3 regions of the Anaeromassilibacillus sp. SJQ-1 genome follow, and region 1 is predicted to be linked to each of the others. Evidence: riboswitches for the same ligand, from Rfam matches in the RefSeq annotation. Region 1 holds a riboswitch; each other region holds the start of a gene.
What was found. A riboswitch is a leader RNA that binds a small molecule or an ion and turns the genes downstream of it on or off. The one in region 1 is predicted to bind FMN.

Region 1 (4,967 bases):
GAGAGGGAACATAAAAATTACAAACTTGTTATAATTTTAAAAAACCGTGCGCAAACAGCTGGGGTTTTTCTCTGTTTGCGCACGGTTTTTGTGCGATTATTTTGATTTTATAAGCTTCACTGGTTACAATTTGTAATTTTTTTCGTAAAAAGGGTTGCTATGTAATGCTATGTGTGCTATACTGTAACCAATTTGTTACAGATTGTAATTTGTATGTAAAGATTGTTACATATTTGAATAAAAAGGACAAGCTGTTTCCACGGGAGACAGTAAAAAATTGGAGGGGTTTCCATTGAATCGGAAATTTTTGCTTTTCTTTACCCTGCTGTTTGCAGCTTTGACCATTACAGTGTCTTTTGGTCATAGCGTTGCAGCAAAAGCTGCGGAGGAAAAGACCGGTGTAGGGTTGGCAGATCATGTGCTGCTGGCGTACAAGAATGGTTGGAAGTACCGCAGTGGCTGCTACGGACAGTTTGTGGGGAATAAACGAGCAAGTGATTGTTCCGGTTTGATCAAATCCTATCTTTGGTGGCAGGGAGAGGGAAAGAATCCGAATCCAGGTTCCATGTCAGTCGCAGGAAGCTCCGGTGCTATGTTGCAGAGTGCAGAAGTTTCTGGAAACATTGACTATAACGACCCATCGTCCCTTCCACGAATTCATGGTTTGATTCTCTATCAGCCAGGCCATGTGGGCGTTTATGTTGGCAACAACATGGCGATTGACAATCGGAGTTCTGGCGAGGATATGAAGTACGAAGAAGTATTTGGACGAAAGAATATCAAATGGACGAAATGGTTTAAATTGCCCCAGATTACATATCCGACGACTGGTTGGGCTACATATGACGGGGACAAGTACTATTACGAAGACGGTCAGTATGTTATCAATACCATTCGAATTATTGATGGCATTTCCTATACATTTGGCGCGGATGGTAAGATTGTGGAACAAAAGCCATATACTGCTTGAATGTAAAAGGACATCATTCCCCTGCAAGGAGAGCTTTTCTCTTTGCAGGGGATTCTATTTGTATAACGGGGTAAGAGGAAGTAGTTAATAACCATTTTACTAGAATTGTTTTTGGTGGTTCGGTTTTATTCTGTGAAAAACCTGCCGAAATCTGGTAGAAATTTTGTTCTCTTATGCATTGGGAATCGTCAAACGATTGAATGGGAATCGGGCCCTATCGGTTGCAGCAGGGAAAAGATTCCTAGTTTTTTGATTCTTTAGAAGTGTTTGAAGCAAAGAAAGACGATAAAAGAACAGTATTTTTGCCTACCAATGTCGAATCGTACACATAAAGAAAAGATCCAATGTTGAAAAGAAACGATGCCGTGCAATGAAAAGAAAAGCACAGCACCGTTGCATAAAATCTAAGCCGATACGATTCCCAAATTTTAATACCTATAAAATTAGAATTCGCAAGGCTTGGCGCGTTTAAGGACAAGGAACATGTTTGCTCATGTGAAATACATGGTGTGGGATAATCTTTTTAGGATTCGTGGTATCGGTATCCAAATCCGACAACTGTTTTTATAAAGTCGTGCCCTTTTGCATATGGTTGGAGGCGTTTCCTAATTTGAAACACCGTGTTTTCTACAGCATGGCAGCGATAATTGCCCGGTTCATGCCAAACAGATTCATAAATCTGGGCTTTTGTAAATGCGGCTTTCGGATGGGAATACAGGAGATATAAGACATCGAATTCCTTTACAGATAAATAAATGCTCTGGTTGTCGATGATTACATCATGAGTTTTGGCGTCCATAGTAAACGAAATAGCGTCTTGCTGAATTTCCCAGAAACTCTGTGCGAAAAGACAATCCTGTTTGATTTGTTCAGATAACCTTGAAAAATCATCGAACTTTTGTATTCTGCGAAGTCGCTGGTATAATTGAACATCTATCTTTTGGCCGTATAGAATCCCCATCGAAATTTAAGATGTGTGTTTCGATGGAAATATCCGTTTGGTTGTCCACCGTGGGGCGTTTCCCAATATGAGTAATCCCGTAGTATCGTTTGGCGTTCCATAGAATTTGTGCTATATATACCCCGGATTCTGGCAAGTCACATCTATTTTCCAGTTTTAAATTTGCAGTAGGGGCTCCTATCCATTTCCCAATTCCTCGTCCATGAATGACCGTGCCTGATATGGTACAAATAGGTTTAGGTTCCTTTTTTCGTTGTTCTTCCATCCTTATATCACCCCGTTCATGGATAGGATAAACAGAATACAAGTGATGATGACCACAACAGCCAACAGGATTAGGCCGGTAGGTTTGCCCTGACTTTGCTTTTCCGACATGGAGATATACCCACCTTTTCGCAAGGCAGTGATGACCGGCTTATACAGTAAAAATGTAATTCCAGCATTGAGTCCGGATTTTAACAAATTGAAAGGGAGAAACGCCGGAATTAATAATTCGACGACGGCTTCCCTAGGGTACCCCATATAAAGAGGAGTGACCAGATAATTCCAAACCATCATCACTGTAACCATGGTTACACATCCCGCTGCTAACCCAAGGACCGCACCGGAAACGTATGCTTTTTCTTATAGATTGCCGCGGCAGTACAAGCAAAAGCGCATGAAGATAAAACATTCATGACACACCCCAGGAGGCCTGTGTCGCTGACTGTAATCATCTCCATAAGAGAAACAATTATGGTAACGATACAAGAGGTCAATGGTCCCCAAATTAAGCCTCCCAGTGCGATGATGGCGTCTTTAGGATCATACTTGAGAAACAATACGACTGGTACACGCCCAACGGCCATGGCCACGTAGGAAATCGCGCATAGCATTGCAATTGTTGTAATTCTTTTTGTTTTGCTTTCCATCTGTTGTTCCCTCCGCAAAAAAATTAGCACCGAAAAGAGATGCCTTTCAGGTGCTAATAAGCGCAGCAAACCGCAAAACGTCACAACGTGTTGCTACAGCTGATGGAATCTTCTTTCATCCAGACTATACTGTTGGTTTTGGAATCACACCAAATCATGCGTTTTACGCTCGCGGACTTTACCGCCAATCGGGAATTTCACCCTGCCCCGAAGACATTTTCGATTCAGTTGTCTAGATTAGCATACTACGAAACACCTTGTTTGACAATGACCAAAGTGAATTTCGGAAACATTTCGGAAATCTGAAGCTTTTGTAATTGTAGATTGTCAACAGATCGGTCCCATATTTGTTGTAGACAAAAAGGGATGCAGTTTTGTTTTATAGACATACGAAATATTTTGTTTTGAATTTCATGGAGAAACTGACGGTCTGAGAGCTGCATCGGCAAGCCACTCTGTATAGTCTTTTTGAAAACAGTACATCTGTATTATAAAAATTTCAATAAAATTTGAAAAAAAGTGAAAGTTATTGTCCACTTTGGGGTTTTCCTGTCGTTGTTAATAGATGTATCAATATTAAAGGAGGAATTCCCCATGTTTAAGAAATTCGCAGCTGTCCTTTGTGCATTTTGTATGATGTTTGGCGTAGGCGCCAACGCAATGGCCGCAACAGAAGTTCCGGCAAATCAGGTTAGTGCGATTGAGATTCAGCCGCGCTATACTTATGCGGACCGTGTAGAGGCATTTTTGTCCATCAGCGGCAAAACCGCCTATGTAGATGCAGAAGCACAGGGAAAATCCAATGTGTCCAAGATTAAGCTGACAGTTACTCTTCAGAAGAAGAGCGGCAGCAGCTGGTCCACTGTAAAGACTTGGACCGACACCGAATCCAGCGATTATATCTATATCTCGGAGGAAAAATCGGTTTCTTCGGGAACCTATCGCGTGAAGGTAACTGCAGTCTTCAACGGATCTGAGACGGTGACTACTTATAGCGAGACAGAGACGGTTTAATAACGCGTTCTTTTGTCGCTACAGTTTGGACCCAATCATCCAATTACAATTTCCGCGCAATTGATGGATGGATTTTGTCTTTCTGGCCGCTGTTCGGTAAGAATTGGCGGCCGGAAAGCGGGTTTTACTTTTCGACGGAAGCAATTCCGTATCATTTGCCTACATGAGTTTTTTACCAATACAACCAACGATGGGACCGTCCTTCCCCGGACGGTCCTTGGTTGTCTCTAGAGGGTCAAAAAAGTGCCGCTGCAACTTTAAAAGTTGCAGCGGCACGAATCATTTTTGGGTGAAAGCTTGTTAGTTGCCAATCATATAGTTCAGGAACATGGATTCGTCTTCCGGATTTTCTACTTTCAACTCAGCCGAAACCTTAGAGCTTTTTGCGCCATCCAGAAGAGCGCGTACACCGTATAGCTGGCACAGCTTACTCTTAAGATTGAGGGTATTGCCATCCTCTGTTACCAGATAGACATTTCCCTGTGCTTTATCAAGAAGATCAAGAAGTTTCTGAATATCGATGTCATATAATTTCATAATTATTCCCTCCAATTAATTTTTTAGGATTTAGGTATATTATACCATGTAAACTACTGAAATACAATGTAAATGATAGACAAGAATCCTTAGGGCTCCTCTGCTATTATTTCGATGTCCAGCCGCTTACTCTGGCGCACCGGGACATCCAATAGCGAAGAAACATCTCCTGGTCCTCCTTGTCTTCTACGATAATCTCTGGAGAAACCTTGTTGTCATTTGAGTCTTCGAGCAGCATCTTAATACCATAAAGCTGTGCCAGCTTGCTGTTCAACCCAAAGGAAACACCCTCTTCCGTAACCAAATAAATGTTCCCTTTTGCATGTTCAAGCAGGTTCACAAATTCACCCACGCTAATGTCGTATAGTTTCATGTTTCCCTCCTTGTAGTTTACATAAAGGATTATATCATACATGTTGCATAATTGCAAGCCTAATTCTTTGTGCAATATTTAAAATCCTGTAAAAAATTGGTAAAGGAATTGTGTAGTATGAAGGGATATGCTTACAAAAGAGCTCTTTCAATCCATTTGCATAAAATATGCGTAAGCGTTCAAACGTGCCACTTTTTGTGT
Region 2 (4,967 bases), on a different contig from region 1:
CATTCGACCGCTTGGGGACCGAATTGTTTCCAAATACGAACAGCCTCCTCCGGCGAAATCCCATACTGGCTAAGGCTGAGCATCATCTCTCGGATACCATGTACACGCTGGAACTCCTCTCCGATCTTGCGCGCTTTCTCCCGTGTAATCCCCTTGATCGCGCTCAAGCGCTCCGGCTCCTGTTCCAAAATTTGCAGCGTATGATCCCCAAAGGTGTCAACAATCCGAGCGGCTGTCGCCGCTCCTATCCCTTTGATCGCGCCAGAAGATAAATACTTCAACATCGCCACTGCAGTGGCTGGCTTGGAACGCTCAAAGGCTTCCACTTTAAACTGCGTTCCAAAACTTGGGTGGCTGCTCCAATTGCCTATCACCCGAAGCTCTTCGCCAGCGCTCACCCAAGGGATCGTCCCTACCACGGTGACCAGCTCCTGCCCATTGTTGAGTTCCAAGACCGTATATCCATTTTTTTCGTTCCGAAGACAACCCGCTCCACAGAGCCGGTCATCTCCAGAAGAGTTTCTTCGTACATTTCGGTTCCTCCCGCATGTCGGGTTTTGTCGATTCTTAATAGATACCTGCTTCCCCTGCGATCGACTTCCCGCCGGGCTCCTGGACGGGTTTTCCCATCCCGGCCCCGGGAAGCTACGCTTTTAGTATAGACGATTTTGTATGTATTTGCAAACTATTGTTCCAGGATTTCTGCCAGTTCCTCCGGTTTACAGATGTGAACATCCAAATTTTCACTGCTGATGATCCGGCAAACTTTTCGCGTCTCTTCATCCATCCCACGATCGACACACAGCACCCATTTTTCTTGCGTACTGTCCAGCCAACGCAGATGCTCCAATGCATTTTTCAGTGCAAGTTCTGCCTCTTCATCGTGGCCACTGAAGGAAATCACCCAGTACAGCGTTCCACGGTTGCGGGTTCGCAGAAAACGGAAGGACAACAGACGGAAGATTTCGGTCAATCCTACAATCGCCAGCAGGATCAGGATGGTCTTTAGAAACATGCCCCACATAAAAATCACCTCATCACAGTTTATGTGATAAGGTGATTTCCGCTCATATTTTTTCTAAAATCGTACCATTAAGCGCGCAGTACCGCCTTGAGCGCTTCCACCTGATCCCGCTGCTCCCATGGCAAATTCAGTTCCTCTCGTCCCATATGACCATAATTGGAAATCTGACGATAGATCGGACGGCAGAGGTCAAAATTCTGAATGATGGCGGCTGGCCGCAGGTCAAATACCTTGCGCACCGCATTTTCCAACTCTTCACTGGTATACGCAGACGTCCCAAAGGTATCCACTGCGATGGAAACAGGCCGCGCTACACCGATCGCATAAGCAAGCTGGACTTCGCATTTCTTCGCCAAACCTGCAGCAACGATGTTTTTCGCAACGTAGCGAGCAGCATAAGCGCCAGAACGATCCACTTTGGTCGGGTCTTTGCCGGAAAACGCACCGCCGCCATGGCGTCCATACCCGCCATAGGAATCCACGATGATCTTTCGCCCTGTCAAGCCGGTATCTCCCGCAGGGCCTCCTACGACAAAACGCCCCGTCGGATTGACATAAAACTTTGTACGCTCATCCAGCCACCTTTCCGGGATCGCAGCCTTAATGACGTGTTCCACTACATCAGCGCGAATCTGTTCCAAAGTAACATCCGGACTATGCTGGGTGGAAACTACGACGGTATCCACACGCACCGGAACGCCATCCTGATATTCCACAGTAACTTGTGATTTTCCGTCAGGACGCAGGTAAGCGAGCTTACGGCTTTTACGCACTTCGCTCAATTTTTTAGAAACCTTATGCGCCAAGGAAATCGCCAAAGGCATTAGCTCGGGGGTCTCGTCGCAGGCAAATCCGAACATCATTCCCTGATCTCCGGCGCCAATGCTATCCAAGGCGTCGGTTGCACCGTTTTGCGCTTCGTAGGACTTATTTACGCCCATTGCAATGTCGGGCGACTGCATATCAATCGATGTAACTGACACCACAGGTGTTCCCATCAAATCCATATTTATTGTTGCTGTAGCCGACATCGATGGCCACATTCCGGGCGATGGATGCTATGTCCACATAGCACTCCGTAGAGATTTCTCCCATGATATGCAGCATCCCGGTGGTCGCTGTCACCTCGCAAGCTACATGTGCATGGGGGTCCTGCTCCAAAATTGCATCCAATACAGCGTCAGAAATCTGGTCGCAGAGCTTATCGGGATGTCCCTCTGTCACCGATTCGGATGTAAAAAAGTATTTTGCCATGTCTTATAAATCCTCCTGTTTGAAAATTACCATTCTTGTCCATATCCTTGGAAGCAACCGCCTCCTACTTCAAGATTTCAGGTCATAGAAAAACCGCTCGGAAAACCGAGCGGTCTATAAAGCAACCTCATCTTTCGGCTTACCCGCAGGAATTAGCACCTTGCTGCATAGCAGGTTGCCGGACATCACAGGGCCTGTTCCCTCCGTCACTCTTGATAAGGACATATTCTGTTAACAGATATATTATAGCACGAGTTGCTTTCCCTGTAAAGGGACAAAATAAGAAAAATTCTTACAAATTTCTGTTAGGGCTGCCCAACGAGTTCCTTATGACGGCGAATAAAAGGTTGTAGCGCTTTAAAGACTACCGCAGTAATCACACAGTTGGCAGACGCCTTAATGAGATTAAAGGGTATGATGACCGGAAGGATCATATCCACAACCGCCTGCATGGGAACCCCCTGAAAATAACTGGTGAGTACAAGATTCAACGGAATCATCAGAGCGGTCATGGCCAACGTTCCAAGGACCATTCCGACGACCGTTTCACGGAATTTGTTGTGCCAACGGCTGAATTGTCCCACCAGGACCACCAGAGCGCCGGAGGCGACAACATGCATCACAAGGCCAATCCATCCGTCGCCTCCCAATAGAAACGCTTGAATCAGAGAAACAACCACCAGGATCACCAAACCGGGAAGGGTGCCAAATAGCAAAGTCCCCAGCAAAATCGGCACGTCCGCCATATCGTATTTCATAAACGGAGCAGCAGGAATAATCGGAAACTGTGTGACGGTCACAAGAACGATTGCAATTGCAGCGAGCATTCCCATCTGCGCCATGCGGACTACGTTGTCTTTGGTGTTTGTTTTCATAGAAACCTCTCCTTTTTGTCCGGCTGTCTACGAAAAAAGCCCCGCGGCAAATGCCACGGGGCCCCAATACGCATGATGCGCGGTTCTTCTTCCATCCGGACTATACCGTCGGCTTTGGGATCACACCAAAATCAGCTTTCGCTCGCGGGCTTGTCGGCTAAACGCCGCATTACCGCCGGTGGGGAATTGCACCCCGCCCCGAAGACAGCTCTTAAATTTGTTAATAGTATAACACTCTCCCCAACGCCTGTCAATCCACAGAAACATATTTTTCCGGAATGTTCTGCGCGACCATCTGCTCTATGTACGAGAGGCTAAAAATGGAATCATATTGCCGAACCCCGTGTTGTTCTGCCAACGCAGCGGAATACTGCGAAAGGGGATAAATCGTTATATCCCGGAAATTCGCCCCATAATGGGTAACTATGGGGACAAAATCGACATCGGATACCGCCGTTTCTCCACTTTCCAGATTCTTTTCCACGGTTACTTTGAGCATCCCACCCACCATGCTCAAGGCGCGGTCCTGCGCGGACACAAAATTTCCCAGGGCATAAGCCACTGGACATTGCGCTCCGTCCGACGCACGTTTCAGCATCACGACGGGTTGTAACGTATGGGCGTGGTTGCCGATCACCAAATCGGCCCCCCAGTCCACCAGGTTTTGCGCGAGTTCCTCCTGTTTCTTCGTTGGAACATGTGTATACCTTCTCCCCAATGTGCAGACACCACTACAATGTCCGCCATAGAATCCGCCTTTTGCACAAGATGCTCCAGTTCTTCCGTCTCGCTGGTCAAAAGGACATGGTAAGGGGAGTCCTTTGGTAGATATAGGCCATTTGTCATCTCTGTTACGCCGATATGCGCAGTTGTAATCCCATTGCGCTCTACAATCCGGATGTTTTCCAAATCTTTATCGCTTCGGTATGCGCCGACCACTGCCACTTTCTTGGTGTCCCAATAATCCAGCGTAGCGCGCAGACCCTCTTCTCCTTGATCCAAGATATGATTATTCGCATGATTGACGACATCGAAGCCAACCCGTACCAATTCATCCCCCAACTGCGTCGGCGAATTGAAGCGAGGATACCCGGAGAGCGGCCGAACAGCTCCCGCTAAAGGTGTTTCCTGATTGATAATGGCGATGTCTGCCTGCTCGATATACGGTGCTACCCGCGCATATACTGGGGAAAAATCGTATCCGGTTCCACCTGTGCGACGGCTAGCTTGCTTATAAATGCCATCGTGAATTAGGTTGTCACCCACTCCCAGGATGGTGATGGAGGCTATCTCTGGCTCTGACGAGGGTGCACTGTCCGAGGGCTTGTCCAAGGAAGGCGAGGGCTGTGCCCCCCACTCCGGCACGGATGGTTTCTCTTTCGCTTCCCCTTGCGAGGAACCCATCTGCGGAACCGGTTCCATATGTTCCATCCGTCCTGCCGCAGGCATGAGAAGTAACATCGCGGTGCACAACATCACAGCGAAACCAGCGGTCGATATGCGCAGGATGACTGTCTCTAAACGCACAGGTTTTACGCGAGGCCTTTTTTGGTAATGTCTTGCCTTCCTCATATCCGTTCCTCCATCCACATAACTCTTCCACTTCTATTGTAAAGCAGGGCTCCTTTTGCCCCATAGGTCTTTATACAAAGATTATACAACAAAAAGCCGTATGGAGCTATGAAAACCGTAGGACGGATTCTGACAGAAAAGGCCGCTGTAGAACAATAACCACAGCGGCTTTAGCAATCCTTCCATATATTCCGGCAAAGTCCCAAAAAGATTACTCCGGATAAACCAGCTTTCGCTCATCC
Region 3 (4,967 bases), on a different contig from region 1:
AATAGCATCAGCGGCAAGGGTAGTAATATCACCCTGCCAGAGATAAAGTCCAGGTTGTACCGGCGCCAGATCGGCCAGCTTTGTAACACCCTTTTTGGCAAGACGCTCCCGCAGGTAAGCGTCTTATACATTCAGAAAATCCTCACTTGCCGGGATAGGCGGGCGTACATTCATCAGGCTGCGCAGAAGCCGCCGCTTTCCGAGAGAGTATCCGGCACATGAATCTCTGTATATTCTTTGCGTTCCGCCAGCAGATAGCGGAGCAGATAATCCGATCTTTCGTCCTGTGTCATCCGTCTTACCTCCGCTCAATCGCCCTTGTGGGCAGATCTCATAGCAGTTCCCGCAATGCAAACAGTGTTCCTGCCGGATGATGGCGGGCTTTGCCGAAATATCAATGCACTTCTGCGGGCACTTGGAATAGCACAGCTTACAGCCAATACACTTGTCTGTCACAAAGTAGCCGGTTTTCTCTGTCTGCGCACCACCGAAGGAAAAACTGGCGCGTTCAATCGGCTGTTTGGAAAGGTCAAACCATTCTCCCGTCCCTTCGTAAATTCTGAAAACCGTAAGGGCGCTGCGAGAGCGCACATCGGGATAGATTTTTTCCATGTACGGATTTTTTCGGAACAGGTCGGGCAGGCTGTCCGGCCCGGTTTCCTTTGCCTTACCCTGCACCGACACGGCCACACAGGAAAGGGTATCTTCGCCCTTCATGGCGGTAAATGCGATATTTTCATTGGATTTCAAACGGTTATAAAAATTCTTCCCCTTTGCAGTCAGGAAGTAAAGGCCGTTTTCATCGTAGTCCATGATGTCAATGGCGCAGGTGACTGGTCGTCCCTCGCTGTCCGTCGTGGCAAAAACGGTGGAGTGGATTTTCTCCACGATGTATTGCAAATAATCTTTTGTCTGCATAAGGAACCTCCTATTTCAGCCTGCCCTTTAAGGTAGGGGTAAGCCGTTTGTAAAGCGGCATGGTGACAATGCTGATCCCAATTCCTTTCAGCAAATTAAATGGGAATGCATTGAACAGTACAACATCCAATTTGGTCTTGATGAATGGGATAAACTCACCAAAAGAAGCAATCAGTTGGTCGAGCGGCATAAATACTTCAAATATGGGAAGCAGAATAAAGTAGTTGACAATGGCCGCTCCAACTCCCATAACGATGCTGGCAATCAAGCAGGCAAGCATCGCCGTTTTCTTTGTTTTGTGAAATTTATAGATAAGCCCGGCAGTTACCACAAAACTGCTTCCCATGATAAAATTCGCAAGTTCACCGATTCCACCAGTAGAGGAAGTGAGCAGCTGCAAGGCGTTTTTGACAAATTCAATCAATATGCCCGATACAGGACCGTATGCAAAAGCTCCGATCAGTGCGGGCAAATCCGACAAATCCATACGCGCAAAGGTTGGAGACAGCGGAACAGGAAATTCAAAAAAAGCGAGCACAAAGGCGATGGCAGAAAGTACGGCGGTCATTGTAAGCATACGCACATTCTGGATGGATGATTTCCTTCGGACAGTAATTGTTTTCTCCATAATTCTCCTATTGAGATATGATTTAGATTAAGAACAAGCCCCGCGAAGTCTGACACTTGCGGGGCTGTTCTTGTCATATCCTCTCTCGTCCAGACTTTTACTGTCGGTAACGGAATTGCACCGTTTCGGCTGCCCTTGCAGTTCGCAGACTGTTACTGCCGGTCAGGAATTTCACCTTGCCCCGAAGATATTTGAGTTCTGTTTACAGGTCGTATTCCTTGGGCGGGTTGCCGGAGAAGTCGGCGATTACTGCATGAACATCCTTCAGGTAGAACGCCTCAAAGATAGGATTGGTAGCCTCGCCGTACTGCCCCTTGACGATGGGGTTCTGGATGCACATAGCCTTGGCAGCCATGTTGTTCTCAAACACAGCCTTGCCGTTCAGACGAATCCACGCATAGGCCGGGCTGGAAACGGAAACTTCGATATTGGGGTTGGCCTGCATATCTTTGTAGACTTCCTTCTGGTTGTTGGTGCAGAACCACAGCTTGCCGTCCAGTTCACCGGCAAACATGAAGGGGCGGCACTTGGCCTTGCCGTCACGGCCTACAGTAGCCAGATACTGTACGGGATTTTCCTGCAAAAACTTTACGACTTCGTTCAAGATGAATACCTCCTGATTTTGAATGTAGGTTTTGGGGATTGCAATTTTTGTCTTGCAATATTATAATAAATCTGTAAGTATCTATTGTAAAGTAAGCACTTTATTGTGCTGTAGTTACTTAAAAAGAAACTATTGAAAGGAAGTGATACCATGCAGCAAACAAAGGAGTTGCCCGCCTGCCCGGTGAGAAACAACGCTTATGCTGATCGGAGACAAGTGGAAAGTCCTGATTCTGCGTGACCTCATGCCTGGAACAAAGCGGTTTGGAGAGTTAAAGAAATCCATTGGCAGCGTATCGCAGAAGGTTCTGACCGCCCAGCTTCGGGATATGGAAGAAAAGGGCCTTGTCAATCGCCAAGTATACGCAGAGGTCCCGCCACGGGTGGAGTACAGCCTGACCGACTTGGAAAAAGCCTGAAACCAATCCTGGATGCCATGTGGATCTGGGGCGAGGGCTATAAGGCGCAAAATGGTTGAGCAGAAAAAATATTTTCTGGACATATTTCATCGCCTATAGTTGGATCTTAACCAATCGATCCTGCGCTTTATCATAAGCCTTCATGTCATCACGCATAAAGGAAATTTCAGCAAGTGCTCTTGACAAATCCCTTCACCTGCGCTACTCTCTTTGTAAGACAGGGAGAAGACACAATACCCCGAACGGTACGGTTCTGTCTACATCCCAAAGCAGTTCGGCGGAAGATCAAAAACAGGAAGCCATACACGGCCGGAACAGATAGTTTCGGATCGTGTATGGCTTTTTCATTTGCCGGACGGAAGAAGGCTCCCCTTATGGCGCGGGGCAGGCCGTCAGTACCGGCCCCACAGGGGCTTACCCGAAAAGAGGAGCTTTCCGGGGTAAGGCAGGAATAGCCGCTTGAAAGCAGTGTTTTCAACGGATTTTACAGGTGTGATTTTTGAAGATTGCCCGAAAAAACGTCTTACAGCGTTTTCGGGAGAAAGGGGGCATGATCGAGCCGCAGAGAACCTACTGTTTCGCCAGAATCCTTACGCGGGAGAAGATCCTTACCCCTACCGCCTACGCATACCGCACCAAAGGGGGCCGCAACTCTGCTCTGAATCTGGACAAGCCCTACACCCGGTCCGGCAGCACGGTGGCCGGCATTCTGGAGCATGAGGAATATATCGGCAATACCATCAACTGCCGGACCTATACCCCATCCTTCAAGAACAAAAAGAGCCTTTTGAACCCGCCGGACAAGATACTCCGCTTTGGGGGAACCCATGAGCCATTGATCGACCTGGACACTTGGGAGATCGTCCAGCGGGTACGGCAGGGCAAACGGAGGCCCATCAAGATGAGACAGCAGGATATGCTCTCCGGGCTGGTTTACTGCACGGACTGCGGCTCACGGTACTACCTTTGCCGGTGCGGGAGCTGGGACGAGAGCCAGTACACCTTCGTCTGCGGCAAGTACCACTGCCATAAGGAGGACTGCACGCCCCACACCATCAAAACAGCGGCCTTGCGGCAGATCGTGCTGAGCGAGATTCGGCGGGTGTCTGCCGAGGCGAGGGAACATTGGGACGAGCTGTTCCAGCGGCTTACCAGCAGCCACCAGAGCAGAGTGAAAAAGGAGCTTGCGGCCAAGCAGCGGGAACTGGACAAGGGAGGACGGCGGCTGAAAGACCTGGAAACGCTGTTCCGCCGTTCCTTCGAGGAGCTGGTTTTGGGACATCTCTCCGACGGGCAGTTTCAAACACTGGTAAAAGGCTATAAACTGGAAAAGGCGGAGCTGGAGGCAAAGACAGAAACGCTCAAAGACGAGATTGCAAACTGGCAGGACACGCTTCAGAACGCCGACCGCTTCCGCAAGCTGGTGGACAAGTACACAGATATTGCGGAACGAACGCCGGAACTGGTGCGGGAGTTTATCCAGAGAATTGAGATACACGAGCGTTCCGGACGGTACAAGAAAAAGCACTATACCCAGCAGGTCAATATTTACTTTAATTGCATCGGCCAGGCATAACAAAACGGCCCCAGGATGCCGTAACATCCTGGGGCCGCTCTAGAACTACAATACATCCTTATCCGGGCGGATGATTTGCTTGCCGGCGCTTGTTTTATTTTGCAACAGAATCGTATTATTTTAGATTTTCTATATAATGGGTAATCCCATCTTCATCGGTAGGGGAGACATCACTATAAGTATGGAACAAAGAAAGGTTCTCCACATGGCGCAACGCCCCGCCCGCTTCAATCTGGTAAAGTGGACTCATGGTTTCCATGGAAAGATAATCCCCATTGCAATACGTCTCATAAGAACTGCCGTAATCCGGATAAGCAGCGTCGGACTGCACAAAGCGTTTGATGAGGGTATACGTGCGATCTACATAGGCGGCCCATCCGAGCGCATTATTGGTGCCAAGTTTAAGAGGCTTTTCGTTCGACGAATCGTGCTGAATCGTAATATACCGGTTTCCAATGTAAAGACGTTTATCCCGCGGATCGGTGTAGGGCCAAAACGTTAAAACACGGTTCGGCGGGAGTTCATCCTCCTCATTAACGCGGTTTTGTGGAATAATTTCCAAACCGCCCCCACGAACCATCGTGATGGGCCAAAGGGAGAGCATCTGTCGATCCTTAGAAAAATTCTTGACACTGTGTACCAGCATCACATCAGAGGAGTTTTCCCCCATAACGATTTCCAAACGGGTTTGAACTTCATTTTGTTTCTGTTTTGCCGAGGAAAAGGTCACGCCGTCCGGAAGCAATGCATAAATGACCGGATCGTTATCTGGAAAATAGGATTCCGGCATCTTCTCAGGGGCGAGCCATAATCGGTGTCCACC

Region 2: it holds a riboswitch for FMN, as region 1 does, so the genes downstream of both, ACGCCZ_RS09740 (ECF transporter S component) here and ACGCCZ_RS12895 (ECF transporter S component) in region 1, are expected to answer to the same signal.
Region 3: it holds a riboswitch for FMN, as region 1 does, so the genes downstream of both, ACGCCZ_RS03965 (ECF transporter S component) here and ACGCCZ_RS12895 (ECF transporter S component) in region 1, are expected to answer to the same signal.

Annotation. Positions count from the first base shown of each region.
Region 1 covers NZ_JBKEIV010000044.1:251,772-256,738, forward strand. The annotation lists gene ACGCCZ_RS12870 (hypothetical protein) at 293-970, shown strand; gene ACGCCZ_RS12875 (winged helix-turn-helix domain-containing protein) at 1,494-1,769, opposite strand; partial or broken gene ACGCCZ_RS12880 (riboflavin kinase) at 1,818-1,931, opposite strand; partial or broken gene ACGCCZ_RS12885 (riboflavin kinase) at 1,933-2,196, opposite strand; gene ACGCCZ_RS12890 (hypothetical protein) at 2,199-2,501, opposite strand; gene ACGCCZ_RS12895 (ECF transporter S component) at 2,519-2,842, opposite strand; FMN riboswitch at 2,946-3,061, opposite strand; gene ACGCCZ_RS12900 (hypothetical protein) at 3,437-3,856, shown strand; gene ACGCCZ_RS12905 (hypothetical protein) at 4,157-4,393, opposite strand; gene ACGCCZ_RS12910 (hypothetical protein) at 4,500-4,766, opposite strand.
Region 2 covers NZ_JBKEIV010000037.1:44,939-49,905, reverse strand. The annotation lists gene ACGCCZ_RS09755 (SF1B family DNA helicase RecD2) at 1-452, opposite strand, end outside; gene ACGCCZ_RS09750 (hypothetical protein) at 686-1,024, opposite strand; partial or broken gene metK (methionine adenosyltransferase) at 1,093-2,278, opposite strand; SAM riboswitch class I at 2,403-2,500, opposite strand; gene ACGCCZ_RS09740 (ECF transporter S component) at 2,584-3,153, opposite strand; FMN riboswitch at 3,233-3,363, opposite strand; partial or broken gene ACGCCZ_RS09735 (CapA family protein) at 3,404-4,557, opposite strand; gene ACGCCZ_RS09730 (S-ribosylhomocysteine lyase) at 4,937-4,967, opposite strand, start outside.
Region 3 covers NZ_JBKEIV010000010.1:182,441-187,407, reverse strand. The annotation lists partial or broken gene ACGCCZ_RS03975 (protein-ADP-ribose hydrolase) at 1-293, opposite strand, end outside; partial or broken gene ACGCCZ_RS03970 (4Fe-4S binding protein) at 316-918, opposite strand; gene ACGCCZ_RS03965 (ECF transporter S component) at 929-1,495, opposite strand; FMN riboswitch at 1,620-1,739, opposite strand; gene ACGCCZ_RS03960 (pyridoxamine 5'-phosphate oxidase family protein) at 1,749-2,150, opposite strand; partial or broken gene ACGCCZ_RS03955 (winged helix-turn-helix transcriptional regulator) at 2,301-2,627, shown strand; gene ACGCCZ_RS03950 (DUF4368 domain-containing protein) at 3,119-4,144, shown strand; gene ACGCCZ_RS03945 (hypothetical protein) at 4,260-4,967, opposite strand, start outside.